One region of the Alteromonas sp. ABV4_150 genome, then DNA from elsewhere that is predicted to be linked to it. Evidence: predicted binding sites of a transcription regulator. Region 1 holds the regulator's gene; each other region holds the start of a gene.
What was found. The regulator FliA, encoded in region 1, starts transcription of late flagellar genes. The targets are predictions, from matches to a motif close to CTAAAGNTNNNNNNNNNNNNGCCGATA.
Positions count from the first base shown of each region.

Region 1 (10,007 bases):
CGCGCCGGGTACAGGGGCTATTTCGGTATAACGCAAGACTTCTTGTACTTGCATTACGTTAATACCGTAAGTTTCTTCACCTAAGCGATACGTTACCCATTGAAGGACTTCGTCGTTGCTGTCAGTAGCGTTATTATTCATTCTTTCGTCGCTCATGAACCTGGCTCCCAATACTATGGCGTCTGGTCGTTACTGCCTAAGCCTCTGTTAAGCATAGATATTAATTCTTCAACGTCAATTAACGCGCACATTTTTTCTTTAACCATCCCTGCTAACCAGGGACGCTTACCTGTGGACTCGCGCCATTTTACGTCATCGGTAGTCAAATTGACCGTGTTTACAAGCTTTTCGCTTGCTAATCCCCACGCACTCTCTCCTAACATTATAAGATATCGGTAGTTGAGCGATTGTGCGAGATTTTCGTCGTATTTTTCTGGCATTACCCATTTTGCAGAATCTACAACATTTAGTTTAGACTCTCTGTGCAACATTACACCCATAAACCAGTCAGGTTTTCCAAATAAGGGGCCTATTTTTTCAATTTGATGGATACCACCTAGCGATGTTAGGGGTACCGCAAGTGTTAGCCCTGCAACCTCAAAGAATAGCGCCTGAAAACGAAAACCGAGAGTATCCTTTAGTGGAGTTTTTAACTTCTCAGGAGTACTTAACTCACTTTCTTGTTCCGATTGAGCAGGGACGTCAGCGAACGAATGCTGTTTTTCACTTACACTCGTTTGTGAATTCTGACTTTCAATTAACGAAGAGGCCTCTTGTGCTAACACTTCTTCATCATTGACCAGCGGTTCGCTAGTTGTAGAAACAAGCGTTGACTCAGCCATTTGTTGAGAGGCTTGCTCAAGCAGTCTTGCCGTGCGCGCAGTAACATCCTCAGGAGCTTCAGGCTCTTTCAGAAGGCTGTCTAAATATGCCTCCATTACTTCTTCACGGGCAAATGGCGATTGCTTGCTCATGGTCTTGTTATTTCTCCAATACGGCTAACAGTTTATCGTAGGCATTTACACCTCTTGTCCTTGGGTAAGCAGCAGAGATAGGAAGCTGCACCAAACTAGCATCCCTGAAGTGAGTATCCACCGGAATGACCCCCTCCCAAACACGTTCACCGTAATCACTCATTAATCGCTTTCTCGACGCCAGTGCGGCATTTGTACGTTTATCAAACATAGTAGGAATGATTAGGGTGTCAAAAGACTTATCTAACGAACGCCCCATGATTTCCATAGTACGAATCATTCTATCCAAGCCTTTAAGGGCCAGATACTCTGTCTGAGTCGGAACAATTACCTTATCGCAAGCCGCCAGCGCATTGACCATTAACACGCCCAAAACAGGAGGGCAGTCGATGATAGCAAAATCAAATTCATCGGATATCTTTGCGAGTGCTTTTTTTAACACTAAACCCATACCCTGTTCGCTGCCCATTGTTCTGTCTAAGGTTGCCAGAGCCATGGTCGCTGGTAGCACATATAAATTGTCGAGTTTTGTAGGACTGAGACAGTCCATTACTTTATCGGCAGTAATCTGATTAGAATTAATAAAAATGTCGTAAACAGAATGACTTGTCGCCTCTGCATCAATACCAAAGTAATAACTGAGCGATGCGTGAGGATCAGTGTCAATCATAAGCACTCGTTTGCCCTTTTGAGCAAGCAAGCCGCCAAGGCTTACGGTTGTAGTAGTTTTACCTACTCCGCCTTTTTGATTTGCCACAGTCCACACTTTCATAATTACTGTTCCATTACAGTTCAAACTGCTATCGCATTTCGGTTTGAACGCAACTGCTCATATCGTCAATATTGATATTTTTACTGGATATATTAGCCACAGCGACAGCTTGAGGCATTCCGTAAACCACACATGAGTCTTGATCTTGCGCCCAAATAGTCGCGCCTTTATCTCTGAGTAACCGACACCCTTCTCTTCCGTCAGCACCCATTCCCGTTAAGATAATACCAAGTACGTCGCCTCCATAGACTTTAGCTAATGAGCTAAACGTCAGGTCAACGCTTGGCTTGTAACTCACCTTATCAGATTGGCTGGCATCAACGATAGAAATTCGCTTATTGCTGCCAATTGTTTCAAGCAGCATCTGCTTTCCTCCAGGAGCAAGGTAGGCATGTCCAGGCATTAAGAGATCGCCATGCTCTGCTTCTTTTACTTTAATTTTACAATTGCTATCTAAACGCTGTGCAAATGCAGTAGTAAAAGTTCCGGGCATATGCTGCACTAACAATATAGGGTAAGGGAATTCTGCCGGCAGGGGGGAAAGCAATTTTTGCAGTGCAACCGGCCCTCCCGTGGACGCCCCTACCGCTAAACATTCGTACTTTTTCCCGGTTGCTCTTACCGAAGAAACAGTAGGTTGCTTATCAGCATCTTTGTGACCAGATAGCAACCCCGATGTTTTGAAAAAAGCTTGCTTTGGCGCGTTGTCAGGCAGTTTTCGAGTTTCCATTGTGCGAAGAGAAGGACGCTTTACACCTAGCCCTCTTCGCGCTATTAACCTAACTTTAGTGCAAAGTAAGCGCGAAGCATCTTTCCTGTCTTGCGCAATATCTTCGAACTTCTTTGGTAAAAAATCGAGGGCGCCGGCTTCTAGTGCGTCAAGCGTAGCCTGTGCGCCATGGTGCGTTAGCGAGGAAAACATCAAAATTGGCGTTGGACGTTTATCCATAATAACCTTAACGGCTGAAATACCATCCATAACTGGCATTTCAACGTCCATGGTTATTACATCTGGTTTAAGTGCTTCCGCTTTGTTTAATGCATCTTGCCCATTTCTCGCTTCTCCAACAACTTCAAGCTCTCTATCGCCATCGAGAATTTCTCGTACTCGACGGCGATAAAAGGTCGAGTCGTCGACGACTAGGACTTTAAAGACCATGGATTATCATTCCTGTTAATTCATCGCCTTACTTGATTGGTTTACGCGCGTACCGTTTTAGCAGGCTCGGAACATCTAAAATTAATGCAATACCACCGTCTGAAGTAATTGTCGCACCAGCCATACCAGGTGTACCTTGTAGCAATGCGTCAAGGGGCTTAATAACTACTTCTTCTTGGCCTATCAGCGCGTCAACGACAAACCCTACTTGCTGCGTACCAATTTGCACCACAACTACGTGCCCCTTTTCTTTATCGATGTTTTTGGGGCCTCGGATCAACCATTCGCCAAGGAAGAACAATGGAATTGCTTTTGAACGAACTATCATTGTGAGCTGGCCATCCACCGTATTGGTCTTCTTGATGTCCATATTTATTATTTCGTTCACCGCACCTAATGGTAACGCAAAGGTCTGTTTCCCCACAACAATCATTAATGTAGGTAAAATTGCTAGCGTTAGCGGTACTTTGATATCTAATCGCGTGCCTTTGCCAAGTTGCGAATCGATATTGACGGTACCGTTTAGTTGATTAATTTTGGTTTTAACCACATCCATGCCAACGCCGCGACCTGAAATGTCACTAATTTCAGTCTTCGTTGAGAAGCCTGGCGCAAAAATAAGGTTAAACGCTTCAACATCTGACATTCGTGCGGCTGCATCCGCATCTAATACGCCACGACTAATAGCTATCTCTTTTAGCTTCTCCGCATCCATACCCTTACCGTCGTCCTCGATAGTAAGAAGAATATGATCGCCTTCTTGAGATGCTGATAGCTGAACCGTACCCATGCGAGGCTTACCAGCGGCCGCGCGGTCATCTGGCATTTCTATTCCGTGGTCGACAGAGTTTCTAACCAAATGCACAAGCGGGTCGGCCAATGCTTCAACCAAGTTTTTATCTAAATCCGTTTCTTCACCTACAAGCTCTAAGGTAATCTCTTTCTTTAAGCTTCTGGCTAGGTCACGTACAACGCGAGGAAAACGCCCGAAAACTTTCTTAATGGGCTGCATGCGGGTTTTCATTACCGCACCTTGCAAGTCACCCGTCACTACATCTAGATTAGCAATGGCTTTCGACATGCTTTCGTCGTTGCTGTTGATACCCAAGCTTATCAGTCTGTTTCTAACCAGAACTAGCTCGCCGACCATGTTCATAATCTGATCTAAGCGTTTGGTGTCTACACGTACCGTCGTCTCGGCAGGCGGTGGAGCAGGAGCTCCTTTCTTATCATCTTTCTTGGCAGCCGTTTTTGGCGTAGATGCTGTGCTAGCTTTCGCTGGGCTCGCCGCACTGGATGCAGGCTTCACCTCAGGCGCAGAACTAGGGGTTGCTTGCTTTGCCTTCTGAACAGCTTCGGTGGCCGCTTTATCTACAGGAGGTTCAGGTGCCGTTGCAGCAGAGCCTTGTTTAGTAGGCCCTTGACCGGAGCCGTGGAGTTGGTCTAGCAGCGCCTCAAACTCATCGTCGGTGATTTCTTCATCACCTGCACCGGTTGCTGGAGCTGATGCCGGTGCAGCCACGGGAGCACTCTTTTCTTCCCCTCCAAACTGGCCTTTTCCGTGGAGGTCATCTAAAAGCGCTTCAAACTCTTCATCTGTGATGTCATCACTATCTGAGCTCGCCGCGGGAGCTGTTTCTTGAGCTGATTTGGCTGTAGCTGGTTCCGGTTTTACCGACGCAGACTTCCCTGGGGCACCACCGCCATGGAGCTCATCGAGAAGAGCCTCAAATTCATCCTCAGTAATTTCGTCGATACCACCGTCACTCTCACTGGAAGTTGACGCTGAAGGAGCAGGTTCCTCTATAACTAACTCCGGTTCTTCTTCAACAACCTCGGGGTCAGCCACAGGCCCATTAGCGTTTTCAAAAATGTTTTCATCTGGAGATTCAGGGCGACTTAGTTTGTGTAGCAAGTCGACAAGATGTGCATCTGCTGGCTCTAGCGGCTCTTGTGCTTTTACTCGTTCAAACATTTCAACTACCACATCAGTGGCTTGCAAAATGATATCCATTAACTCAGGCGTTAGCGTTCGTTGGCCATTGCGCATAACGTCAAAGACGTTTTCAGCACCGTGACAAATTTCAACTAACTCAGTAAGAGAAAGGAAACCTGCTCCCCCCTTTACTGTGTGATAGCCGCGAAAAATTGCGTTAAGCAAATCCGCATCTTCAGGATTGTTCTCAAGATCAACGAGCTGTTCTTGTAATTGTTCAAGTATCTCTCCAGCTTCAACTAGAAAGTCCTGTAATATTTCCTCGTCAACATCAAACGACATGCACCCGCTCCCCTAAAAACCTAAGCTAGACAGAAGATCATCTACATCATCTTGACCTGAAACGACGTCATCTCGTTTTTCAGCATCAATAATTGGGCCTTCCGCCTCTACACCATCAACCTTATCGGCCTTAACGCTAGATGGTTTAGTTTGTTCTGCACCGTCACGCTCGCCAAACATAGTCAACATGTTTACAAGGCTGTCTTCTACCTCTTTAACCAGGTCTATAACGCGGCGAATAACTTGCCCAGTTAAATCTTGATAACCTTGTGCCATCAAAACTTCAGTAAGTAACTGTGTAAGTTTAGCTGACTGATTCGAACCGTCTTCCAGCAATTCGTCTAAATCTGCGCATAATGCCTTAAACTCACCCAGTTCAATCTGACGGTTCATCAGCTTTTTCCACTCTGGCATTACCTTTTCGATTCGCTGTGAAAGCAATTCAGCTATCGGCATACTCGCTTCGACGGCATCCATAGTAGTATTAGCAGCTTTTTCAGTTTCTTCAATAACGTAGGTAAGGCGGGACTGTGCATCAGGAATATCATCTGTGGCTAGATTTTTGATGCGATCGTCTATTTGGAAGTTATTCAATGCGTCGTGAAGTTGACGCGTTAACTTTCCTACTTCAGCAAACAACTCAACATTTTCTTTCATTGAGACGGCTTCAAGTAGAGCGTTAGCTGAAGTCTTGTCACCCTCTTCAAGATAAGTGACAAGCTGCTTTGCTTCTTCTAACGATATTGGAACGTTTACATTCGTTGACATCCAGTAAACCTCATTTATCTGTTGAGCGTCTGGATCAACCTAAACGTTCGAATATTTTATCTAATTTTTCTTTTAACGTTGCTGCGGTGAAAGGTTTAACGACGTAGCCGTTAACACCTGCTTGCGCGGCGGCTACAATTTGTTCTTTCTTCGCTTCAGCGGTAACCATAAGCACAGGCAAGTGCTTAAGCTTATCATCTGCCCTGATTGCGCGTAGTAAATCTATGCCCTGCATGCCAGGCATATTCCAATCAGTAACTACGAAATCAAAATCACCTTGTTGTAACATTGGCAATGCAGTGCTGCCGTCATCCGCTTCCTGAATGTTGGCAAAACCCAAGTCTTTGAGTAGGTTTTTGATGATACGTCTCATGGTTGAAAAGTCATCGACCACGAGAATTTTCATGCTTTTATCCAAAATAGCCTCCACTGAGGGGTTAATTGTTATTAATTTCTATTCTTCGTCAGCTTGCCACGACTTCATTCGTGATTTGAGTTTTAACATGGCTTGACTGTGAATTTGACTGACTCTCGACTCGCTTACGTCAAGAACCTCGCCTATTTCTCTTAAGTTTAGTTCTTCATCGTAATAAAGTGAAAGAACAATCGCTTCTCGCTCGGGTAATGTCGTTATTGCATGGGCCAACGCTTTTTGAAAAGCCCCCTGCATCAAATCTTCCAGCGGTGCATCACTACCTCTGGTTTGCTCTGTGGTGATCACATCTTCCGACACCCCCAAATCTTCAATGCCCACCAACTTCCCGGCATTGACTTCATTGAGCATCTGGTGATAATCCTGCAAGCTCACATTCAGCTTCTCAGCAATATCAGCATCTCTTGCGTCGCGCCCAGTTTCACTTTCTACCTGAGATATCGCCTCAGTAATCGCGCGACCATTGCGGTGAACAGAACGAGGTGTCCAATCACCTTTGCGTATTTCATCAAGCATTGCGCCGCGAATACGGATGCCCGCGAAGGTTTCAAAGCTTGCGCCTTTTGACCCGTCAAAATTTCGCGCGGCCTCAAGCAACCCAATCATGCCAGATTGGATAAGGTCATCAACAAGTACACTTGCAGGCAGTCGCGCCATCAAATGGTGCGCAATACGCTTAACCAGAGGCGCATGCCTTTCGACTAACTGCGATTTATCTGTTTGCTGTTGATAAGCGGCTGCCTTACTGTTCAACGTTGACTTCCTACGGCTTTTTCTGCAACTAATTGTTCAATAAAAAACTCTAAATGGCCACCGGGCTGCGCTGGAATAGGCCAAGTAAGTGCCCTGCTTGCCAACTTTGTTATAGCTACAGCGGCAGGAGAGCCTGGAAAAGCATCAACAATAGCGGTTTGCTTGCGCACTGCTTTGCGAATGTTCTCATCAAACGGCACCGTTGCCACTAATTCTAGTGCAACATCAAGAAAACGCCCTGTCACTTTGCTTAATTTACTAAATAACTCCTGACCTTCCCGCACATCGCGAACCATATTGGCCACAACTTTAAAGCGAAAAACACCGTGTTCCCGGTTAAGTATTTTTATCAGTGCGTATGCATCTGTTAATGACGTAGGCTCATCACAAACCACGACCATGATATCTTGGGATGCTTTAGAAAAGCTTAACACCATGTCTGAAATGCCGGCCGCAGTGTCGACAATTAATACGTCTATTTGAGAACGCAGTTCGCTAAACGCTCTTATTAAGCCTGCGTGCTGCGTAGGTGAGAGCTCTGCCATTGACTGGGTACCAGAGGTGGCAGGAGCAATCTTAATACCATGGGGACCGGTTACTAAAACCTCGTCTAACGTGCACTCACCAGAGAGAACGTGAGATAGGTTTTTCTCGACTCGCAGGCCTAACATCACATCTACATTTGCAAGGCCAAGGTCCGCGTCAAGAACCATTACACGTTTGCCCTGCTTCGCCATGGCGATAGCGGTGTTAAGTGTAATGTTTGTTTTACCTACGCCACCCTTACCACCAGTGACGGCGATTACTTTGATTAACCGTGATTGCTTCATTTTTCTTAAGCTACTCGCTTGATCGTCAATCATACTGCTTATGCTGTTTTAATTGCGTTGTTGCCACTAGTATGATTCAAACCGTACTTTTTATAAAGCTTTGCAGCAGCGGAAACTAAAGATTTCGCTTCTGCAATCTTAATGTCTTCAGGCACTTTTTGGCCATCGGTGACATAACTAACCGGTAGTTGATATTCAACCGCTGCACTAAGCACCTCTCCTAAAGAGTAGCACTCATCTAACTTTGTGAAAATACAGCCACTTAGTTCAATATCATCATACGCTTGAATGATTCTCTGCAAAGCAGGATATTGCGTATTAGCTTGCGCTACCAAATATTTTTTAACTTTTGGCATTTGTCCGTTATCAAACTGCTTAATTTGTTTAATTAATCGACTGTCTCGTTGACTAAATCCAGCCGTATCAATCAATACTAGTCGCTTATGACGAAGTTGGAACAATAAATCTGCAAGTTCTTCACTAGTTTGCGCTTTTCGCACAGTACAGCCAATAATTTTTCCGTATGTTGCTAGCTGCTCATAGGCTGCAATTCTATACGTATCAATGGTTATCATAGCCACCGACTCTGCACCGTATTTCTGCGCGTAGCGAGCGGCTAACTTTGCAACAGTGGTTGTTTTACCTGTACCTGTAGGCCCGACTAATGCAACGGCACCTTGTGAGCTAAGTATATCGTTTCCGGTAACATTTATGCGATTAGCCAATAGGTTAAGAAGATATACCCATGCGTCACGTTCGTTGTAATGAGCAGGTGTATAGCTAATGAGCTGTGTTGCAAGTGCACTACTTAAGCCCATATCGGTTAATCGAGTGACCAGGTATTGATGAACAGGTTTTTGACGTTTGTTCTTCGCTTCCATCAAGTCGGCCACTTGATATTGCAACACATCGCGAAGCGAGGCTAATTCTTCTTTGATTTGAGCTAGTTCAGCAGACTGAGATGCAGGTGTCTCTCCCATGCTTGAAGCTTGATGCTCGGGGAAAGCGTGTTGATTTTTACTATCTTCAACAGGTGATTGCGTCTCTATATCGTCAATGAAGGCTTCTGAAAAGTCTAAGTGTGATGCTATTTCATTGGCGTGCTTAGCGTTAGCTGACATAGGTTGATCTGGCTGAAGAGTATTCGTTGTCTGCGCTTTTCCACCATGCTGCTTTTCCAGCAATGCTTTTAAGCTGTCAGGGCCGTCGTCGCCAATAATTTCACTTAAGCTAGGCACGGCCTTTTGACCTGGTGTTTTAGCTGCAGCTTGTGGAGCCGCCTTTGGCGTGAAAAGCTTAGCTTCAGGCTCTTTGTCGTAGGCTGCTACAAGCTCGATACCGTCAGCGACTTTGCGATTTGACATGATCACAGCATCACTGCCTAACTCAGCTTTAACTTGGCTTAGCGCCTCACGCATATCTTTGCCGAAGAAACGTCTAATTTTCATTGCAACCTCTCCAATCACCCAGTGTCAGATTATTGACCGACCGAACTGACTATTTTTATTTGTTTGTCGTCAGGCACTTCTTGGTATGAAAGAACATGCAGCCCAACAACAGAATACTTTAAGAAGCGAGACAGAACCGGTCGTAGCATGCCTGAGGTAAGGAGTACTGCAGGTTCTCCTTCTAACTCTTGCTGCTGACTGGCTTGCTGCAATGATTTTTGCAGCTTGTCTGCCAGACCTGGTTCGATACCAGCACCGTCTTCGCCACCTGCTTGAAGGGACTGGTGCAACATCTGTTCCAACTCTGGCGCCAAGGTTATGACAGGTATCTCTTTTGCACCCTGAGTAATTTCTTGAACGATAAGACGCTTAAGTGCTATACGCACTGCAGACACTAGTACATCTGGGTCTTGGCTTCGTGTGCCGTATTCACTAAGAGTCTGAACTATGGTGCGCATATCGCGAATAGGCACACCTTCAAATAGCAAGGTTTGCAGCACTTTCACAACTGTACTAAGCGGCAGAATATCGGGCACCAAACCTTCAACCAATTTAGGGTGCTGTTTAGCCAGCATATCTAGAAGCTGTTGCG
Region 1 is NZ_CM149971.1:2,760,982-2,770,988, reverse strand. It holds gene ACYX4M_RS12045 (chemotaxis protein CheW) at 1-156, opposite strand, end outside; gene ACYX4M_RS12040 (chemotaxis protein CheW) at 174-974, opposite strand; gene ACYX4M_RS12035 (ParA family protein) at 982-1,746, opposite strand; gene ACYX4M_RS12030 (protein-glutamate methylesterase/protein-glutamine glutaminase) at 1,775-2,905, opposite strand; gene ACYX4M_RS12025 (chemotaxis protein CheA) at 2,934-5,183, opposite strand; gene ACYX4M_RS12020 (protein phosphatase CheZ) at 5,196-5,951, opposite strand; gene cheY (chemotaxis response regulator CheY) at 5,986-6,369, opposite strand; gene ACYX4M_RS12010 (RNA polymerase sigma factor FliA) at 6,406-7,137, opposite strand; gene ACYX4M_RS12005 (MinD/ParA family protein) at 7,134-8,000, opposite strand; gene flhF (flagellar biosynthesis protein FlhF) at 8,006-9,415, opposite strand; gene flhA (flagellar biosynthesis protein FlhA) at 9,445-10,007, opposite strand, start outside.

Region 2 (10,007 bases), 1.1 Mb from region 1:
ATCACTATTGGCTGCACCTGAGCGAACGGCATCGAATTATCGAAGCTACTCTGAAGATGCACTGAAGCAGTTATTGTTTATAAAGCAATGTCGCGCATTAGATATGACAATCGAGGAAATTAAATTAGTACTGGAAACCCGAGCAAACCCAGAGAATAGCTGCGAAAACGTTAATACTACAATAGATAAGCATGTTGACGATATCGAACATCGGATAGCTGAATTAAAAGTACTACAAGAAACACTGATTTCAATTCGTTCTGCTTGCGATCATGATAAGAAGGTTAAAGAGTGCGGGGTATTGCATCAATTAGATAGCATTGCAGAAGTGTGTTCTTCTAGTACGGAGAATTAGTCTCGAATTATCAGTTTTATGTTGGAGCTTTGTCATAGGTATTCGGCTAAAGCAGCCATTCAATTTTTATTAGTAGCATGACCGTTGATTACCTCATTCGTGTCATTAAAATCTTAATGAGCCAAGGTCTGCTTCACGCTCAAAGCAGCCGTCCAACAATATACTCGTAAACCTAAATTTACCAACTTTTGCGCGCGCAAAACTCTGGCATAAAAAAACGGGTGCTTTTCAAAGCACCCGTTTTAACGATTTCTGTTTGCGTAGCTATAAGCTTTTCAGACACACTCAATAGAGCATACACAAAACCTAGCGATGGTATGGTTTACTAAGTAAAACTTAGTACTCCCACCATCCTTCTTGCCACCACTCCAAAAACTCTTCGAAGTCGATGTAACCATCGTCGTTACTATCGATAAGCTTAAAGCCTTCTTGTACGTGGCTAGCTTTAGTCTTTGGTGAGATTACGGTTAGAAGCTCGATGAACTCAGGTAAATCGATTTGGCCATTGCCATCACGATCAAAAAAGCTGAAGTCCTTTCTAATTTCTTCAATTTTAGATTCTGAAAGTTGAGTGCTCACTCGCATTCCTTATTTCAACTGCAATAACCACGAGTGTAACGCCCTTCTTTCTGACTGTCTACGCCTGATTTTCTTTTGCTTTAAGTGCGCGTAAACGTTGAGCTTCTGCTTTTTCCTGACGCTTTTGTTCCATTGTCAAACGCGCTTCGGTGCCAACGTGTTCTTGCTGACGCTCTTTCGCTAGTTGTACCTGCTTTTCACGTTCTCTAAAGCGAGCAATTTGATCGTCCGTGTGAGTACCGAAGCAGTGTGGACAGCTTACACCTGGCTCATACTTATCGCTTTGCTTGTCTTCTTCGGTAATAGGAAGTCGACACGCGTAGCACTGCTCATAGTGACTCTTCTCAAGATCGTGGTTTACCGCAACGCGATTATCGAATACAAAGCAGTCGCCTTCCCACATAGACTCTTCTTTCGGCACATCTTCAAGATACTGTAATATACCGCCTTCTAAGTGGTAAACCTCTTCAAACCCCTGCTCTTTCAAATACGCTGTCGACTTTTCACAGCGAATACCGCCGGTACAGAACATGGCCACTTTTTTATTTTTTGACGGGTCGAGTTCTTTCTCTACGTATTCTGGAAATTCGCGGAACGTATCGGTTTTAGGGTCAATGGCGTTCTTGAAAGTGCCAATTTCTATTTCATAACCGTTTCGGGTGTCAATTACGGTTACATCAGGATCGCTTATAAGCGCATTCCAATCTTTAGGCTTGACGTAAGTGCCTACGGTTTGGCGAGGGTCGATACCTTCAACGCCCATAGTCACGATTTCTTTTTTAAGTTTCACCTTTGTGCGATAGAACGGCTGTTCGTCGTGAAGTGATTCTTTGTAAGAGATTGGATTGATACGTTCATCACTGTTCAGATAAGCAAGCAATGCGTCAATACCTTCACGGGTACCAGAAACTGTACCGTTAATGCCTTCGTGGGCAAGAAGAAGCGTACCTTTGATACCATTTGCTTCCATAGTTTCTAGAAGCGGCTGGCGGATTTCTTTAAAGTTTTCAAGCGCAACAAATTTATACATTGCGCATACAATATATTTAGACATATTTTAACCTTTGCTGATTGGAGCGTAAGACCAGTGCAAAAATGCGGCGCGCAATATAACAAAACTGAGCGTTAAAAACTAGGGTAGCTCCCGTTATCACGCTCGCCTTGCGAAGATATAACATCGTAAAGTAACGTATTATCTTCTTTTATGGCGTTGTCATATTGCCTTTTTAATCGTTTCTGCGTCGCTAGACTGCAGTTATCTACAACGTCATCCGGGATGCGTTTTGCGTCATCGGTTTGAGCTAACGGCTCGGGTTTCATACTAAGATGCAGGCGTGCGCCTTCGTAGTCTGTTGCAACCAAATTTGAATGCACACGCATATCTACCCACTCGCTTTCACTGGCAGATAATGAAGGGCGTCTGTAGTGATTTAATGCCGCGAGTTGTGCCTCTATACTATTTCGGGCGTCAGCGTCTGGCGTTGCAGCTTCAATTTCAAAGGGTTCAGCTACGCTATGTTGCTGCATTGCAAGGTATAGCGAGAACAATGCTCCCTGCGATGAAGCACGAGCAAGTACACCACTTCGCTCCCAGTAAATACTGGGGTCTAGTTTTGTCTGTTCACTTGCTGAGGCTAAATCTGATGACATTCGTACACAGTGCTGTTTAAGTATACGTATGTTGTCGGCAAGATAATGTTTTTCTTAAGCTTATTTTCTAAAGTTAGATATACTTTCAAATTATGATAGGGCGTTTATTCACGGATTCGAAATGCAATTTAGCAACAAACAAGTATTGATTGTTGAGGACCAGCGTCCTTTCCTTCTGCTTTTGAAAGGACTAATGCACTCAATGGGCGCGTCTGATGTCGTGACTAAGTCTTCTGCTGAACAAGCGGTATCGCTGTGTAAAAAGCACAAATTTGATATTGTAATTTGCGACTTACATTTGGGTGCTGAAACCAAAAATGGCTATGAACTGATAGAAGAGTTGCGCACGCGCAGGCTAATAAACCCCACTTCAGTGTTTGTTCTTATCAGTGCTGATAGCGCCCGCCCTGTAGTGCTTGGCAGTATTGAGCGTCGTCCCGATGACTTTCTTATAAAACCTTTTTCACAAGTGCAGTTAAAATCTCGAATTGTTCGTGCGTGGCAAAAAAGACAATTTCTTCATCAAGCGTTCAGCTTGATAGATCAAGGTGAATACAACAGCGCCATAGATCATATTGAAGCGCTTTTAGAAGCCCCTCGTCATTACAAAGGTCATTGTGAGCAATTGCTAGTGGAGCTCTATTGGCGCATAGCTCAACCTAGAAAGGCGCTGGACGTATTAAGAAATTACATCGACGGAAAGCCAGTGCTATGGGCACAGATAGCTATTGGAAGAACCTATCTACTGTTGAACGAACATGAAAAAGCGATATCCATTGCCAAGAAAACGTTAAAACGGAACAGATTCAATGCTGATGCTCATGATATTCTTGCGCAAGCGCATCATGCCTTGGAAGCTGGTGAAAAGGCCCTAGATTCAATTAAAGAGGCTATTAAACTATCGCCGTTCTCTTTACCTCGCCACTTTCAGGCTTGTGAAATTGGCCGGGAAAATGACGATTTAGTGCTAGCAGCCAACTCTAGCCAAGCAATTTGGGATCTATCAAAACGCACTGTACATAAGAAAAGTTTACATTGGTGCGGCATGATACGCAGTTTGCTTGATGTTGCTGAGTCAGCGGACGATAAAAAGCAGCGTAATAAGTATCAACAAGAAGCGTTACTCACGTTACAACGGGGTAAATTCGATGAGTACCTGTACAAAATGGATAGGGATTTCGACGTAGATATTTTTGGCAATATTATAAATGCAAGAATAAGTGCGATTGACGGAAAGCTTATCGATGCAAAGCGTCATCTTAACAAGTCGCAAACGCAACTCGATGATAAATACTCAGAGGTACCCACTGCATTTATTCCAGATAGCATTAACGTTATGTACAAACTCGGAGAATTTGACGACGCGTTAGCGCTAAACGCCATTCTTAGCGCTAGAGATGAGGTACTCGACCAAAACAGTTCAAAGATGCTGGAGACCCAAGCACAAAGCGCACAAAAAAGCCTAGCTAGCTACCAGCAGTTTAATCGTGAGGGTATTCAACACTATCAGCAGCAAGACTATGAGCGCGCCAAAGCTTCATTTGCTCTCGCTCAAGGTTTTGCCCCGGTGAATACAGGCGTAGCGCTAAACTTGCTTCAATGTCTTCTTCAGATAGCCATACAAGAAGATAAGGCCGATGTGAAGTTAGTAAACGAGTGTAAACGACTGTTTAAGCTTATCGATGATATGCCTCTAAAAGCAGCCTATAAAGAAAAATACGACAACATTAGAGATGAACTATCTAAATTTATAGGATTTTAGCTTTAGCTTTAGCTTATTTTAATCGGTTAACAGCGAGATAGTCTTCGCCGTCACTCACCGGCGTCAATCCTGAATCGGGACAATCCCGCCAACATTAAATCTTCACCTTCATTTACCACACGCAATTGTACTGTATATATATACATGCTATAACATTTTAACTCTCAGCCTAGATGACAAAACACGTTTAGTCGTGTTTCTAAAAGAATTACTAGGCTGTTTGACTGTAATTACTTATAGGAAAGTTAAATCTGCGATGCACGACAGACTGATCCAAAAACTAGAAATTCTCTCCGATGCGGCTAAGTACGACGCATCTTGCGCGAGTGGTTCGGCAGGTAAACGACAAGCAGGGAAATCCGATAAGACTGGTATAGGTTCACTAACCGGCGGTTCGGGTATATGCCATAGTTTTACACCCGATGGAAGGTGTGTTTCGCTGCTTAAGATCCTTATGACAAACTACTGTATCTATGATTGTCATTATTGCATTAATAGGATTTCAAGCAATGTTCAGCGGGCGCGCTTTACAGTTAAAGAAACGGTAGATTTAACCCTAAATTTCTATAAGCGCAATTACATTGAGGGATTGTTTTTAAGCTCGGGGATTGTGGGTTCACCCGATATCACCATGGAAAGCATGGTTCGTATTGCGAAATCATTACGTCTTGACCATGGGTTTAAGGGATATATTCACCTTAAAACTATCCCGAATGCGTCGCCAGAATTACAAGCTGAAGCAGGTCTTTATGCAGACAGGCTTAGTATTAATGTGGAAATGCCTACACAATCATCGCTAAACAAGTACGCACCAGAAAAAGATCTCGGTGATATTCACGGTTCGATGAATACGCTGAAAGAAAAAATTGCAGAACATAAAGTAGACAAGACATTCTCAGGCAAGCGCCCTCCCCGTTTTGCACCTGGGGGGCAGTCTACGCAAATGATTATAGGTGCTGACGGGTCAAATGATAAAACCATTTTAGGAACAAGCGTTAAGCTTTATAGCGATCAAAAACTTCGTCGTGTTTATTACTCGGCATTTTCCCCTATTCCTGATGCGTCGGAAGTTCTACCGCTGAAACCTGCACCATTAATACGAGAGCACCGACTGTATCAGGCAGACTGGCTCTTACGCTTTTATGGTTTCGGCTTAGATGAAATTTTGCAAGATGACATGTTAGATATGGACTACGATCCCAAACTTGCATGGGCATTACGTAACCGTCATCTATTTCCTATTGATTTAAACAAAGCTGACAAACAGATGCTGCTACGCGTTCCTGGTCTTGGCGCCCGAACGGTACAGAAGATTTTGTCTATAAGGCGTAATACCAAGCTTAACTGGGTCGACCTTACTAAAATGCGTCTTCCCATTAAAAAGTTAAAGCCTTTTATTAGCGTGGGGGATTACTTTCCTGATATCCATTTACTCGACAGTACTAATTTCGAGCTTCAGTTTAAACAGCCTAAGCAGTTTGAGTTGTTTAGTGCTTGATTGTGCAGTTAACGCAGTTGAGTTTAGCCGTAGTCTAAGAGGTAGTTTTATATGAAGACCATTACCATTACTTCAATACCTGGCTTTGATGAATGGCGGGAAGCCTCACGAGAGTGCATTGCCAAGCGTATTCCCCCTGAACATATTATTTGGCAGAACGCTCATTCTGTACAAAACGATCTCTTCGGCAGTGACGACGATCAATGCAAAAACAAGAGGCCGCAAAGTAACCTTAATATTCCTAAATCTACACTGATACTTTTAAAGTACGCCCTGTGCCATAACGATCATAATCGATTTGCGCTATGTTACCGGGTGTTGTGGCGTGTCGTTTATGAAAATAAGCAACTTATTCAAATAAAAACTGACGACGATGTTATGCAGCTTTTCGCTATGGCGAAAGCGGTAAAACGTGATGCTTACAAAATGAGTGCCTTTTTGAGGTTCAGAGAAATAAAGGTAGAGGGTCACGAGCATTTTGTCGCTTGGTATGAACCTGAGCATTTCAGTCTAGAGATAAAACTTAACTTCTTCCAAACCCGTTTTAAGAATATGCGGTGGTCTATCTTAACCCCCTACCGCGCAGCTCATTGGGATACCGAAACACTAGTTTTAGAAGATAATCCCGATTCAAGCGTAGTGCCTGACGATGACCGCATTGAAAAATATTGGCTGACCTATTACGCCAACATATTTAATCCTGCGCGTATCAAGACAAATGCGATGTTAAATCAAATGCCGAAGAAGTACTGGAAAAATATGCCAGAGACATCGCTGATAGGCGATATGATAAAACATTCGGACGCCCGTGCTAGAAAGATGATCAGCGATGGCAATAAGCAATGAGCTAATCCAAATGAGTTAATATAACCTGGCCTAGCCCTTTATCTTTGGGCCAAGCTTAGGTCTAACCTTAATTTAGCTTTGCTCTAGCACTGGACTGACTTTGAGAAAGTAAATTTAGTTTCTAAAGTTCTCTACGGTATCAATCAGGTCGTCTATATTTTCGACAAGGGTCTCTCGCTGCTCGTCTGTTAGCGTGGTAAAAAGTTCGGATATTAACGTAGCGCTAACGGTCATGTTATGGGCGCTACTTTGCTTGTAAATATCACTTTTATAGCTATCTGGGTTTTGCATCAAGTCAACGAGTTCTGCTTCGAAGTTGTCGTTAAATTTACGGGTTACAAATAGCTTTCGTGCCGCGTTTTGAATATTCCTGCGATAGGTTAGCCATTCCCCCCCCGTGGAAATAAACTGGGTCGCGTACGTGGACACTAACTGCTTTTGCTCGCTAGTTAGCTTGCCTATGCGTTCACTTACAGTCTCCTCTATGCGCTCAATACGATCTTCTAACCGCTCTTCTTCAGACTTTTCTAGCGCCTCTTTTCGCTCCTCTTCTTCCTCTTTATTATCTTTCTCAAGCGCGGCAAAAAGCGTAACGACTTGCTCGTCATCGAGCGTTTTTGCTATTTCAGCTAATTCAGGGCTAACTTCATCACGCACTCTTTCCCAATGCGTTCTTGCGTTTGCGAGATGCTCAAGGACAGTATTTGAATCTAAGTGCCCTTCTTTGATTTGACGTTTAATATCGGTGAGTTGAGCTTGGTAACGTTTAAGCTCTGAGGTTTTGTGCCAACGTAGCCAGTTTTGAAGATAGTCATCAAATTTTTCTTCTTGTGCATCTTTAAGCTCGATATAGTCGTCCATGTACCAGTAAACCCACCAATCCAAGTTGTTGTAGGCCAGTTTGGAACTGCATGAAGCAAGAAAGATCACAGAAATAAATACTACCAGTACACGCATAACTAATCCTTTTTTTGTTAACTACGTTATTTGCTGCAAATTCGCTTATTTATAACTTCAATTAAATAGCAGACGTAAATAGTGAAGCGCTTGTGACATTGTGCTGCTTTATTCTTTTCAGTTACTTAAGTTCTTTACAACACACATGCGCACTTTACGTATTGACACCTTAACGTTACCTTAACTGTAGTGCAGGTAAAGAGAAGGATTTTAATGTGTCAAAACGTGTCGCAATTTTAACCTCTGGTGGCGACGCACCGGGTATGAATGCTTGTATACGAGCTGCGATTATTGCGTGCCAGAAAGCTAACTATACGCTTCTTGGCTATAAGCATGGTTACAATGGGTTATTACAACAAGAGTATATTCCCCTTTCACTCGACTCTACTCACAACTTGATTCAACAAGGCGGTACCATTTTGCACAGCGCAAGGTGCAAAGAGCTTAAAAGCCAAGAAGGAATTAAAAAAGCTGCAAACAATTTGATGAAGGCAGACATTGATACGCTTATTGTGATTGGCGGTGATGGCTCGTTTCGTGGTGCCGCTGAACTAGGGAAAGAATGGGACGGCCAAATTTTGGGTATACCCGGTACGATAGATAACGACATTAGCGGCACAGACGCAACCATCGGCTATTTTACTGCTATTGATACGGCCATGAGTTCTATCGACAAAGTTCGCGACACTGCTGATGCATTCGAACGTATTTTTCTTATAGAAGTCATGGGCAGAAACGCAGGCTTTTTAGCATTGAATGCTGCTCTCTCATCTGCAGCTGACTACGTGGTTGTACCGGAATTTTTCGAATCTGCTGACAAAGAGATAGAGAAGCTTGTGGCACAAATAAAAGCCCAGCGCGCGTTAAAAGGGCCAGTTAGTTTCATCGTCGTCGTTGCTGAAAACGTATGGCCAAATGGCTTAGCTGGCCTTACTGATGCATTACAGAATCATGATATTAGCGACGTCAGGCCGGTAACCTTAGGTCATGTTCAACGTGGCGGCTCGCCTGTTGCTCAGGACAGGTTACTCGCAACGACACTTGGAGAATTTGCGATAAGTTTGGTAGGTAGCAACATTACCAATATTATGGTGGGTGAAGTAAATCAACGCCCTGTCACTGTCCCCCTTTATAAAACGTGGGAAAACACCAAACCCCTGGACGAGGCGCGTGTTGATGCTATGCGTACGCTTATGAATGAGCGATACATTGTTAACTGTATTGACGGTTAGAAGCAGTAATAAGAAAGCAAGAAGTTTATCCCAATGCGCATAGTTAGTTACTCAAAGTCACAAACAAAGGCGTTGTCTATTTCTAAACAACGTCTTGGATATTTTACTACTTAAGCTTAGTCACATTTTCATAGCCGCTTTGACTTTATCGCGATGACTGCGACTCACCTTAAGTTCTGTATCGTTTTGGAGTATTAAGTGGTACTCGCCACTAATATGACTGACTAGCTTTTTAACAAAACGAATATTCGCTATAGCTGAGCGGTGTACCCGTACGAAAAATTGCGGGTTTAGTTCTTGCTCAAGCTCTTTCATCGTTTTACGCATTATATGCATGCCATCAAGGGCGTGCACGCACATATAATCGCCTGCCGCATCAATCCACTGAATGTCTTGTACGTTTACACGGGTTACTTCTGAACCATCTTTAATTGCTAAAACATCAGGGTAAGGGTTAGTCTCAACTGGCTCTCCGCTCGCGAGTTTACGTAAAATTTCTTCGCAATCATCACCCGTGAGTTCAGCCACAAGGCTCACCAACTTTTGAGACTGTTCGTCTTGATGCTGGGTTGAGAAGTATTCACGCATCTTGTCTAACGCCGCGCCAAGACGCTCATCGTCCGCCGGCTTTAGAAGATAATCAAGCGCGTGTATATCAAAGGCTTTGATAGCATAGTTGTCGTAGGCCGTCACAAAAACAATCATTGGTATAGGCTGCTTAAGTTCACGAAGCTTGTGAATAACTTGAAAGCCATTTAAACCCGGCATTTGAATGTCTAAAAATACTAAGTCTGGACGGTGTTGAGAGATACTGCTCACCGCTTCAAGACCATTTTGACATTCTGCAAGAACCTGTACATCATCATGACGCTCCAACCTAGCGCGAAGGCCTCGACGTGCTAAAGGTTCGTCGTCTACTACAATGGTTTTAATCACTTGCTTTGTCATGTTATGCGTCCTTAACTTCATAGGGTATGCGAATTCTAACCCGCACACCAGAAGGCTGATTGTGTTCTATAGAGAATGCAAAATTACGGTGATAAAGGGATTGCAAACGCTCTTTTATATTGGCCAAGCCCACGCCATTTTCACGGCTAAGGTTGCCATCTTTAATATCTGCACCCGGGC
Region 2 is NZ_CM149971.1:3,812,635-3,822,641, reverse strand. It holds gene cadR (Cd(II)/Pb(II)-responsive transcriptional regulator) at 1-355, shown strand, start outside; gene ACYX4M_RS16550 (EF-hand domain-containing protein) at 692-940, opposite strand; gene trhO (oxygen-dependent tRNA uridine(34) hydroxylase TrhO) at 993-1,988, opposite strand; gene ACYX4M_RS16540 (VC2046/SO_2500 family protein) at 2,060-2,584, opposite strand; gene ACYX4M_RS16535 (response regulator) at 2,706-4,346, shown strand; gene ACYX4M_RS16530 (putative DNA modification/repair radical SAM protein) at 4,603-5,844, shown strand; gene ACYX4M_RS16525 (TIGR03915 family putative DNA repair protein) at 5,896-6,690, shown strand; gene ACYX4M_RS16520 (DUF6279 family lipoprotein) at 6,805-7,647, opposite strand; gene ACYX4M_RS16515 (ATP-dependent 6-phosphofructokinase) at 7,863-8,879, shown strand; gene ACYX4M_RS16510 (LytR/AlgR family response regulator transcription factor) at 9,000-9,827, opposite strand; gene ACYX4M_RS16505 (sensor histidine kinase) at 9,829-10,007, opposite strand, start outside.
Region 2: ACYX4M_RS16540 (VC2046/SO_2500 family protein) is a predicted target of FliA. The motif match lies at 2,617-2,643, and genes of this name have one in related genera.

Region 3 (10,007 bases), 130 kb from region 1:
GTAAAACCGCCATTGTGACAGGTGGCGGCAAGGGGCTGGGTAAAACTATAACTCACTTTCTATTAGAAGCAGGAATGAAAGTAGCTATCTGCGGACGCACTGAAGAAACGATAACCAAGACAGTTAAACAGTTAGATGCGCTATTCCCCGGTAAAGTCATTGGGGCAAAATGTGATGTATCAAAGAGTGATGAAGTCGCAAGTTTCGTAAAAGAAGTTAAAAATACATTTGGCGAACTTCACGTTCTTATCAATAACAGTGGGTTTGGTAAAGAAACGCTCATCTGGGAAACCAGTGAAGACGATTGGGACGAAGTGATGGATACCAATGTAAAAGGTTCCTTCCTTATGTGTAAGCAAGTGGTGCCCCATATGATTGAAAATCGAGAAGGTTACATTATTAATATTGCCTCTCAGGCGGCACTAAATGGATATGCCAATGCGGGCGTTTATTGCGCGTCGAAATTCGCATTGGTGGGATTTGGTAAAGCTCTTCAAGAGGAAGTGCGACCTTATGGCATTCACGTTCACTCGCTCAACCCTGCGCTAATTCAGTCACAGAAAACAGGATCAGAGAAAGTAGACAAGGGGCTGATTCAAAACGAAGACTTAGGCAAAATGGTGGTTTATCTGTTAAGCCAACCACGTAGACTTAAAATTGATAATATCGGCATGTGGGGTTTTTAATACGTTTAAGTGGAATTGTAAAACTGTCTTAAAGCGTTAACATTTCCCCATTATCATGGTGCGTTGTTTGTGTATATCAATGAATGTGCTCTGTATGAGTGGAGTTCTGGATACATGTGGCAACTGCAAACGCGCACTTACAATGCAGTGTACCATCGGGTAATTCTGATGGTTCAAATAGGAAATAGTTATGCGAATGCTTCACACCATGCTTCGAGTTGAAAACTTAGAGGCTTCACTTCACTTTTACACCTCATTGATGGGCATGCACCTTCTCAGACAATCAGAAAACAAAGAGTATGAGTACACCCTCGCTTTTGTAGGATACGGAGAAGAGACCGATAGCACTGTGTTAGAGCTTACCTATAACTGGGGTGACAACACCTATGATAAGGGTAACGCGTACGGCCACATCGCCATTGAAGTAGACGACATCTATCAGTTTTGCGAAAACTTAGAAGCAAATGGCGCTGAGGTGTATCGTAAACCCGGCCCTGTAAAAGGTGGCTCTACCGTCATCGCTTTTGTACGCGATCCAGATGGGTATGCCATAGAACTTATTCAAAATAAGTCTATTTCACTATAGCAGCACGACGTCGCCAATATCTTCTAAGCGCTTGTAACGTAAGCTTTCTGTGAAATGTACGGCATAAATAAGATGGCGATAAAAGTAAACACATGGAGTGGCAGTCACATGCTAGGTAACCGCTTATTATTTTCTTTAAACTGGGTAAGCAAGGGTATAGCGGGTTCGTCGAACCAGCTCAAGCTGCTATTAAAGGGCAATGCTAGGTTGCGCAATAGATACACGACTAGATTGGCATCGTTACTACCTGCTTTGGTGGTGCTATTTACAGGTGCCCTTGCCTCTGTGAGTGCGTTTGCAGCTGATGCTACGAATAGTAAAACCTCGCACGCTGAAGCAGAACATACCACTAGTGAAAAACTGCATTTTACCGTTATCGCCCATCGCGGTGCTTCTGGCTATTTGCCGGAGCACACCCTAGAAGGCAGCCACGCTAGCGTTCTCGCTGCGTCCTGACTTTATAGAGCAGGATGTTGTTATAACCAAAGATGACATTCCGGTGGTACTACACGACATTCACTTAGAGACAGTCACTAATGTAGAAGATATTTTTCCAGCACGTCACCGAAAGGACGGACGCTATTACGCCCGTGACTTCACCCTCGAAGAGCTTCGAGCATTGCGGGTACATGAGCGTGCCAACAGTGATGGCAAACAAGTTTTTAAAAGTAGGTACCGCGGCTCCCAGGCTAATTTTAAAGTGGCCACGTTAAGTGAACACTTTGAGCTAATCAGCGAGCTTAATCGCCAATTCGGCACGTCTGTAGGCGTATATCCAGAAGTAAAGTCCCCTGCTTTTCACATTGCTGAAGGTGTTGATGCCAGTAAGATGGTTATCGACACATTAAATAACTACGGATTTGCGGGTGAGAGTGGCAATAGCTACCTGCAGTGCTTTGACTTTAACGAAGTAAAGCGCATTCGTGAAACCCTTGGCTATAAGGGCAAAGTGGTAATGCTGATTGGCGAGAACGATTGGGGTGAAAGCGACACCGACTACGATTGGCTGCGTACGCAAGAAGGCATGAAGCAAGTTGCGACGTACGCGAACGGAGTAGGCCCTTGGTTAGGCCATTTAATGGATAATGAGGCGATGGCTAAAGGGGAAATAAAGGCAGCTAGCTGGGTTAAGTACGCCCACGATAACAAGCTAACCATTCATCCCTACACTTATCGTCAGGATGCCCTTCCGACGGGCATGACTGGAGAACAAACTTTGGACGCATTACACAAGGTCGTGAAGGCTGATGGCGTATTCACCGACCACTTAGTGCCTGTATTAACCTGGCGAGACAAACCAAACTAACGCAACCTCACCGGGTTTGAGGCGCTTGAGCAAGGGCCTAAGACTTAGATAATCGCACCACTACGCGTCTGTTTTGCGCGCGGCTTTCTCGCGTATCGTTAGGCGCGATATGACGTTTTTCACCGTGCCCAGTCAGCTGGATCCTATCTTCAGGTACACCTAGCGTAGTTAGATAGCTTTTTACTTCATTAGCCCGTCGAATAGACAATTGTTCATTGTTGTAACGGCCACCGTAACTGTCCGTGTATCCATCAAGAAGCACAAGCTCCAATTCGCTGTCTTCTTTTAAATATTCGCCAATCATAGTTAAACGCTTTTGTGAATACTTAGTAAGTTCGGTGCTGTTATTCTGATAAGACAATACGGTGTAAGCAATGTCATCAAAACTAAAAGGAAGCAGGTTCGACACGCACTTAACAAAGTCGCGATACACGCCTGAGAAGTTGCTTGCGTTTAATGCCACGCTCACCTGGTCATATTTGTTATACCAGTCTTGATAGTAAATCGTGGGCCAAAAGCCTTTTTCTAATTCAGATAGCATGGTCCATGCTGCATCTTGTGGCAGGTCGCCATTGTACTGCTTGCGAATAGTCATATCCGCAATGGTCTTTGGCGCTACACCGGGCATCCATTTCGGTGGGACAGAGTAAACCGCAGCTACACCAAACTTGCTTGGCAACAAATACATGTCCAATTCAAATTCCATGTTCAGCTGCTTCGAAGCTGAACTTGTGAACATGGCTTCGCCGTAACCGGGCAATTCGTGATTAAGTGTACATTGCAGGCGCGTGTCAGTATCAATACGCCAGTTGGAGCTTTCTATGGTTGCAGAATATTGCCGCATGGCAGCATGGGATGACAATGACCCCACCATCCCCAATAAAGCGATATATTTTAATTTCAACACCATTTCGACACCATAACGAAAGTCACACTAATATTGATGTAGGCCTTAGATACGCCCACCACTTATCAAGCGCCATGAATCGTACTCAATCTTCCTAACCCGCAAACTGAGTTTTTAAAAAATTCATGATTAATATAATTATCGTCCAAAGTGTAGAAAAGTTTAGCGCTTAATACCATCACCGTTTCGTACTATTATCACTTTCATCCTACGCGGTTTTTAAATTGAAACTAGCAACTCGAAGATATCCTTGCGATAATTCTGTTTTCCATAAGTTTCGCAGGTAGGTGCGCATGTAAGCGGCCAACCAGTTTCTGCAATCTAGTCTTACAAGAGTGTTTATGTCTGCCAATCCGCCCCTTCTTTGCCAGCGCTTTCGAGGTTATTTTCCCGTTGTTATCGACGTTGAAACAGCCGGATTTAACGCAAGTACTGACGCCTTATTAGAGTTAGCTGCGGTTACTGTGAAAATGGATGAAAACGGAATACTGCATCCTGATCAAACCTTTCACTACCACATAGATCCGTTCGAGGGTGCTAACCTTGAGCCCGCGGCGTTAGAATTTAATGGCATTGATCCAAATTGCGCATTACGAGGTGCTATTGAGGAAAGCGAAGCCATGAAGGATTTATGTAAAGGCATTCGCAAAGCACAGAAAAATGCAGACTGTCAGCGTTCTGTTATCGTTGCTCATAACGCAACGTTTGACCAAAGCTTCGTTAATGCGGCGATTGAGCGCTGCAATATAAAGCGCACGCCCTTTCATCCATTTGTTTCCTTTGATACCACCAGCCTAGCGGGCCTTGCTCTTGGTCAAACTGTACTGGTAAAAGCATGTCGAGCGGCGGGTATATCGTTTGACCAAAATGAAGCACATAGCGCCCTTTACGATGCACAAAAAACCACCGAACTATTTTGCTATATGGTAAATCGCTATAAGGCGTTAGGTGGTTGGCCAGTAGAAAATCAAGAATAGTTTTTTCAATAAACGCCATAAACAAAAACAGCGCCAAAAGGCGCTGTTTTTCTATTATCTTTTAACAGGTTTGCTTATAGCTTATCTGCTTCTTCAGATAGGTATTTAGCTACACCTTCAGGTGATGCGTCCATACCAGATTTACCTTCAGTCCAACCTGCTGGGCAAACTTCGCCATGCTCTTCGTGGAACGCTAGTGCATCAACCATGCGAAGCATTTCGTCAACGTTACGGCCAAGTGGAAGGTCGTTTACTACCTGGTGGCGTACCATACCTTCTTCGTCGATTAGGAATGAACCACGGAAAGCTACACCATCTTCCGGGTGCTCAACATCGTATGCTTGGCAGATGTCGTGTTTCACGTCAGCAACAAGAGTGTATTTAACTGGACCAATACCACCTTGGTTTACCGGGGTATTTCTCCAGGCATTGTGTGAAAATTGAGAGTCGATTGAAACACCAATTACTTCAACACCGCGCTTTTTAAACTCGTCGAAACGCTTGTCAAAAGCGATAAGCTCTGACGGGCATACAAAGGTAAAATCTAGTGGGTAGAAGAATACAACCGCTTTTTTGCCCTTAATAGCTTCACTTAGTGTGAAAGAATCTACGATTTCACCACTACCAAGTACCGCAGCTGCAGTAAAATCAGGTGCCGGACGGCCAACTAATACACTCATGAGTCTCTCCATTTATATTTGGATTGTAATAATAAAGGTGATTACATTGCGCAATCACTTTGATGAGAAATTTCCTACCCAGAAAATAGGTACGAATAGAGAAATAACAATGCTAAACAATGAGTTTTTTTACTGCTCCTACCAATAACTTGTCAGTATAAAGCGAAACTGCCCAGTCATTACCCAGTTCCGGTTCATTAAATCTGCCATTATCTACTTGCCAAAATAAAGAATAACAATTATTATCATTTACAGATTTATTTGGAGTACGTTTAATGTTTGTTTGCATGTGCTATGGGGTAACGGATAAAAGCATTCGCGCGGCGGTTGAAGAAAACGGCGTGGGAAATGTGCGTGAGTTACGTCAACATTTAGAACTGGGCTCACAGTGCGGTAAGTGCATCAGCATGGCGCAACAGATTATCGACCAAACCATTATTGATGAGTCGCTTTTTAAAGACGTAGGCTAACTAGCGCAACGTGACTCCAGACAAGCTTACCCTATCTATTAACTCGAAGTTTTATCCATCTTGGATGGTGCCTTTTAGCACCTTCTCCTTACTGCAAATCAGCTTCGTCAGAACTATTAGCTATTTAAAGCGATACTCCACACCAGCATAGTAAAACGCACCATTAATGCCGCCCGGAGATGTGGGTGGATAAAGCGCTCCAACCTCACCTTTAAACGGATTTTCATCCGGCAATGCATCAAATAGGTTTTGTGCACCAAAAGTAAGTTGAGTATCAGGCGACACTTTCCAAGCGAGTTGAGCGTCAAAAGTGGTTAGTGCACTGCCGTAGATATCTAAGCCTGCCGAAGCGTCAAGATGGTCCTCATAAAATTTACCATAGTAGTTTATACGCCAAGTGAAGGCCCACTCACCTCTTGACTGCTCTAACGTAATGCTCCCTCTATGAGCAGGAAGGTTGTCTTCTAACATACGTATTCGAGCCTCTGTTAAGTTGGGCAAAAGCGTTGTTTCCCCATCGCTTAACACCGGATACAGAGATACGCGTTCAACTTGCGTGTCTGTCCAGTTATAGGCAACTAACACAGAGTTTGACCAGTCACTTAACGCAAAATTGTAGTTTACAACTAAGTCGATACCCTGGGTTTTAGTATCAAAATCGTTGGTAAAATACTTAGCTGAATTGTATCGAGCTGCATCGGGGCGTCCTTGCGCAATAAGCGCATTAACGTCGTTATCGGTTAAAGGAATGGCCGATGTAGTACTGATGCGATCTGAAAGACGAATATTAAAATAGTCTAGCGTAGCAAAGAAATTCTCACTTGCTTGCATAACCAAGCCCAAGCTAAAGTTTACTGATTCTTCAGGCGTCAGCGGCGTGGCGCCAAGCTGCTGCGAGATAAGGTCGGTTGGCGGCAAGGTTGCTTGATCTTCCAAACCATTAATACCATAGGCAGTGGTCACGTTTATAACATTGCTTTGCCCCACAGTCGGTGCTTTAAAGCCCGTATTGACAGAACCTCGCAGTGCAAACATCTCGTTAAGTGTATAGCGTGTACTTAGCTTCCCATCAAATGTTGACCCGAAATCGCTGAAATGCTCTACCCGCGCTGCTAAACCAAACTGCCACGCTTCGGTTGCATAAAACTCCACATCAGCATACGCAGCCCAGTTGCTGCGACTCCAGTGACCAGCCGACTGAGGTTGATAACCTGGAAAACCGTTAGAGCCTATTGAGAAGCCTTCACTTAAGCCTATCGGTGGTTCTAAAGCAAAAGGGCCTGCAACATACGAGGCTTCATCGCCCGCTTTTTGGAAATAGGTCTCTTTTCTCCATTCAACCCCAGCAGCAATGCTCACAGGGTCCTCAAAAATAGTCTGGATAAGTTTCGTAAAGTCTAGGTTTAGTGTGCGTTCTACCTGCGATACTCCGCCTGGCGAAAAGGTCGTTGGGCTTTGCGGGCCAAGAGAAGGATTGACCGTATTTGATATAGTGTATTCAATATCGCTATAGCCCAAGGTGGCACTAATATCCATCGCCCACCCCTTAGGCAATTCATGCTTTATACCCATTGCAATAGAAGCATCGGTAATCGTTCCACCGAAGCGAGGAGTAAAACCACCAGGGAACCATTCATTGAAGGCAAAACAATTTGCTCCAAGTGAGGTCGTGTTATCTGCGATAAGTTGGTAATCGGAGTTTTCTAATACGTTGTCATTTGATAAAGATATTGAAGGGCACGCTATACCACTACTTAGCCCATCTAAATCGGCAACAATAAGGCGGCTTTCGCCGGTATTCGGATCCGTTCGGCTAAATACCCCTTCGCGAGTTTGCGGGTTTCGAAAATAAAAGCCGCCGTTTATTTCTCTTCTCGCAGCAGTTGCAAAACTGTAAAAATGAGAGGTTGTAGAAATATCAGCACCCGCATTGAGCGCGAGCTTAACATCCTCGCTAACATCAAGGGCTCCCCAAATTTGAGACGGCGAGGCAATAAAGCTATTTCCTTGGTCGATTAGCGCCTGAGCATCGTCTCGCTGTACCGAACGGGATGTGCCGTTTTGCTGTCGATATTCTGCAGTAGCGTTGAAAAACCCGGACTCTCCTAAAGCAAAGCCTTTATTAAGCTGAATTTGAAAAAGTTCGCCATCGCCCTCGCTATACTCTCCTACTTTAAGCGCAACGCTCCCCCCCTCGCGGTCATTTTTAAGCACAAAATTGATCACACCAGCAATAGCATCTGAACCATATTGGGCAGACGCCCCGTCTCGCAGTACTTCAACTTGTTTTAACGCATAGGCAGGTATTACGGAAATATCAGGGCCTTGAGCACCATCAGATAAACCACCACCTAAAAAGGTAATAACCGCCGAGCGATGGCGTCGCTTGCCATTTAATAACAGCAAAGTGTGATCTGACGACATCCCCCTTAAATTAGCGGGTCTCACCAAACTGCTAGCGTCATTGATGGGCTGGTCATTCACGTTAAGAGAAGGCACCATAACGCTCAGCATAGAAAGAACGTCGCTATTACCCTGTGAACTCAGTTTATCTGAGCCAATAACATCAAGAGGAACCGCCGAGTCGACTGCACTTCGAGGCGCGTTACGAGAACCAACGATAGCAATTTTTTCGAGCCCGTTTACGCTCTCGTCATCTTGCTGTTCATTATCTTCAGGTTGTTTATTTCGTGCTGTCAGCGATGCACGGGAACGAATGCTCAACGCCCCATTTTCATCGGCGACCACCGCTAATTCCGTCCCCTCAAGTAGCTGTGCCAATGCTTCACTCAAGGTAAAGGTTCCTTTAAGCGCATTGGTCGTCACTTTTTTCGCCAAGTCAAAAGGAAATAAAAGCGTGGTGTTGGCTTGTTTAGCTAATTCGGTTAAGGCTTCGTTAGCGTTCTGTGCAGGAATAGAAAAACTAAAAGCATCAGGCGCTGTTACCGTAAAAGTTTCAGAGGGTGTAGATTTCTTTAAAGGTGAAGGTCTCTCGTCTTGCGCATGAAGTGACTGTGTTGTGAATAAAAACAAACATACACTTGAAGCAACATGTAAAGGCGATGTAAGCGAAAAATATGAAGACCACTCTGTTTTTTTTTGCGAAAAACAACTTGCCGAACACGCAAGGGCATGCAGCTTCTCTATTGCCTTTTTGGTTTGCCTGCTTATCGCAAAATTGCTGTGGTGCAAGATATATAATCGATGTACTTATTATTTTAATTATAGTGTCACATTAAATAATTTGATGCCAACAAGGAATACCTCATAACATCTAACTTTCCGAAATATTTAACTTTTCACCAGCTTGAGCTCAATGCTGGTCTCTGTGACTTTCTCGTAGGTAATATTAAAGCTGCTCTCCAGTGCCGATAACAAACCGTCTATATCGCCAACTTTGAAATAGCCCGCCACTCTGCGTTTACGCAAACTGTCGTCAGAAATATGAAAACGAACTGGCGTGTATCGCCCAATTTCAAGAAGGACAGATTCAAGGGGCTCGCCTTTGAAAACAATCATCCCCTGCTGCCACGCTAGGTCATCATCGATTTCATTTTGAGACATACTTTCACGAGCTTCTACTTTACCTAAAACAGTGGCTTTCTCACCTGCAAACATCAGCAGGCCTTCTTCTGTAACAGGGCGCTTTCCAAACAAAGACTCATTGGATGATGAGGCTTTGAAGCGATCTTTAACTAACACTTTCCCATCGGTAACAACAAGTTCGAATGCATTGTCATCAACATACTGCATATTAAACGCTGTACCCACCGCGGTCACCGTATTATTTCCTGCGGTAACAGAAAAGGGCCGCGTTTTATCGTGAGCGACGTCAAAGTGAGCCTCGCCTTTCAAAAGTACAATGTTTCGTGCCGTCGATGTAAAGTCTATGGTTACCGTAGAGTTAGTGTTCAAGTGAAGCTGTGAACCATCGGCAAGCGTGACATTCTTCTGCTCACCAACGCCGGTTTGTACTTTATGGCTTACCGCAGCGAATTCAGGCGCGCTATTTAACCATGTACGCTGAACAATAACGCCAACAGCAATTGCCATAACTAAAAACGTAGCAGCGATGCTCCATACTGCTGCCTTTGGCAGGCTTTGATTTTTAGCCGTATTGCGAGCTGTCGGTTGAGGGAATAAGCCGCTTAGTTCATTAAGTACAGACATATCATCCCACAAGCTTGCGGCATCTAATAGAGCTTGGCGATGGGCATTACTCTCTGCCAACCATGTGTCTAATTGTTGCTTTTCGTCACTTTTTAAACCGCGATCGAGACGGCTCACCCAGAGGCACGCTTGCTCTTGGATATCTTCTTTGCTTGAAAACTGGCGAATATTATTCATGTTAACTACTGCTTATGTCCTGAGTCGCGGTAGCAGTGGCACGGGGAG
Region 3 is NZ_CM149971.1:2,892,911-2,902,917, reverse strand. It holds gene ACYX4M_RS12650 (SDR family oxidoreductase) at 1-686, shown strand, start outside; gene gloA (lactoylglutathione lyase) at 877-1,272, shown strand; gene ACYX4M_RS12640 (hypothetical protein) at 1,345-1,728, shown strand; gene glpQ (glycerophosphodiester phosphodiesterase) at 1,718-2,578, shown strand; gene ACYX4M_RS12630 (flagellar protein MotY) at 2,616-3,488, opposite strand; gene rnt (ribonuclease T) at 3,827-4,462, shown strand; gene ACYX4M_RS12620 (peroxiredoxin) at 4,537-5,142, opposite strand; gene ACYX4M_RS12615 (bacterioferritin-associated ferredoxin) at 5,418-5,612, shown strand; gene ACYX4M_RS12610 (TonB-dependent receptor domain-containing protein) at 5,733-8,804, opposite strand; gene ACYX4M_RS12605 (FecR family protein) at 8,904-9,959, opposite strand; gene ACYX4M_RS12600 (RNA polymerase sigma factor) at 9,961-10,007, opposite strand, start outside.
Region 3: ACYX4M_RS12630 (flagellar protein MotY) is a predicted target of FliA. The motif match lies at 3,625-3,651, and genes of this name have one in related genera.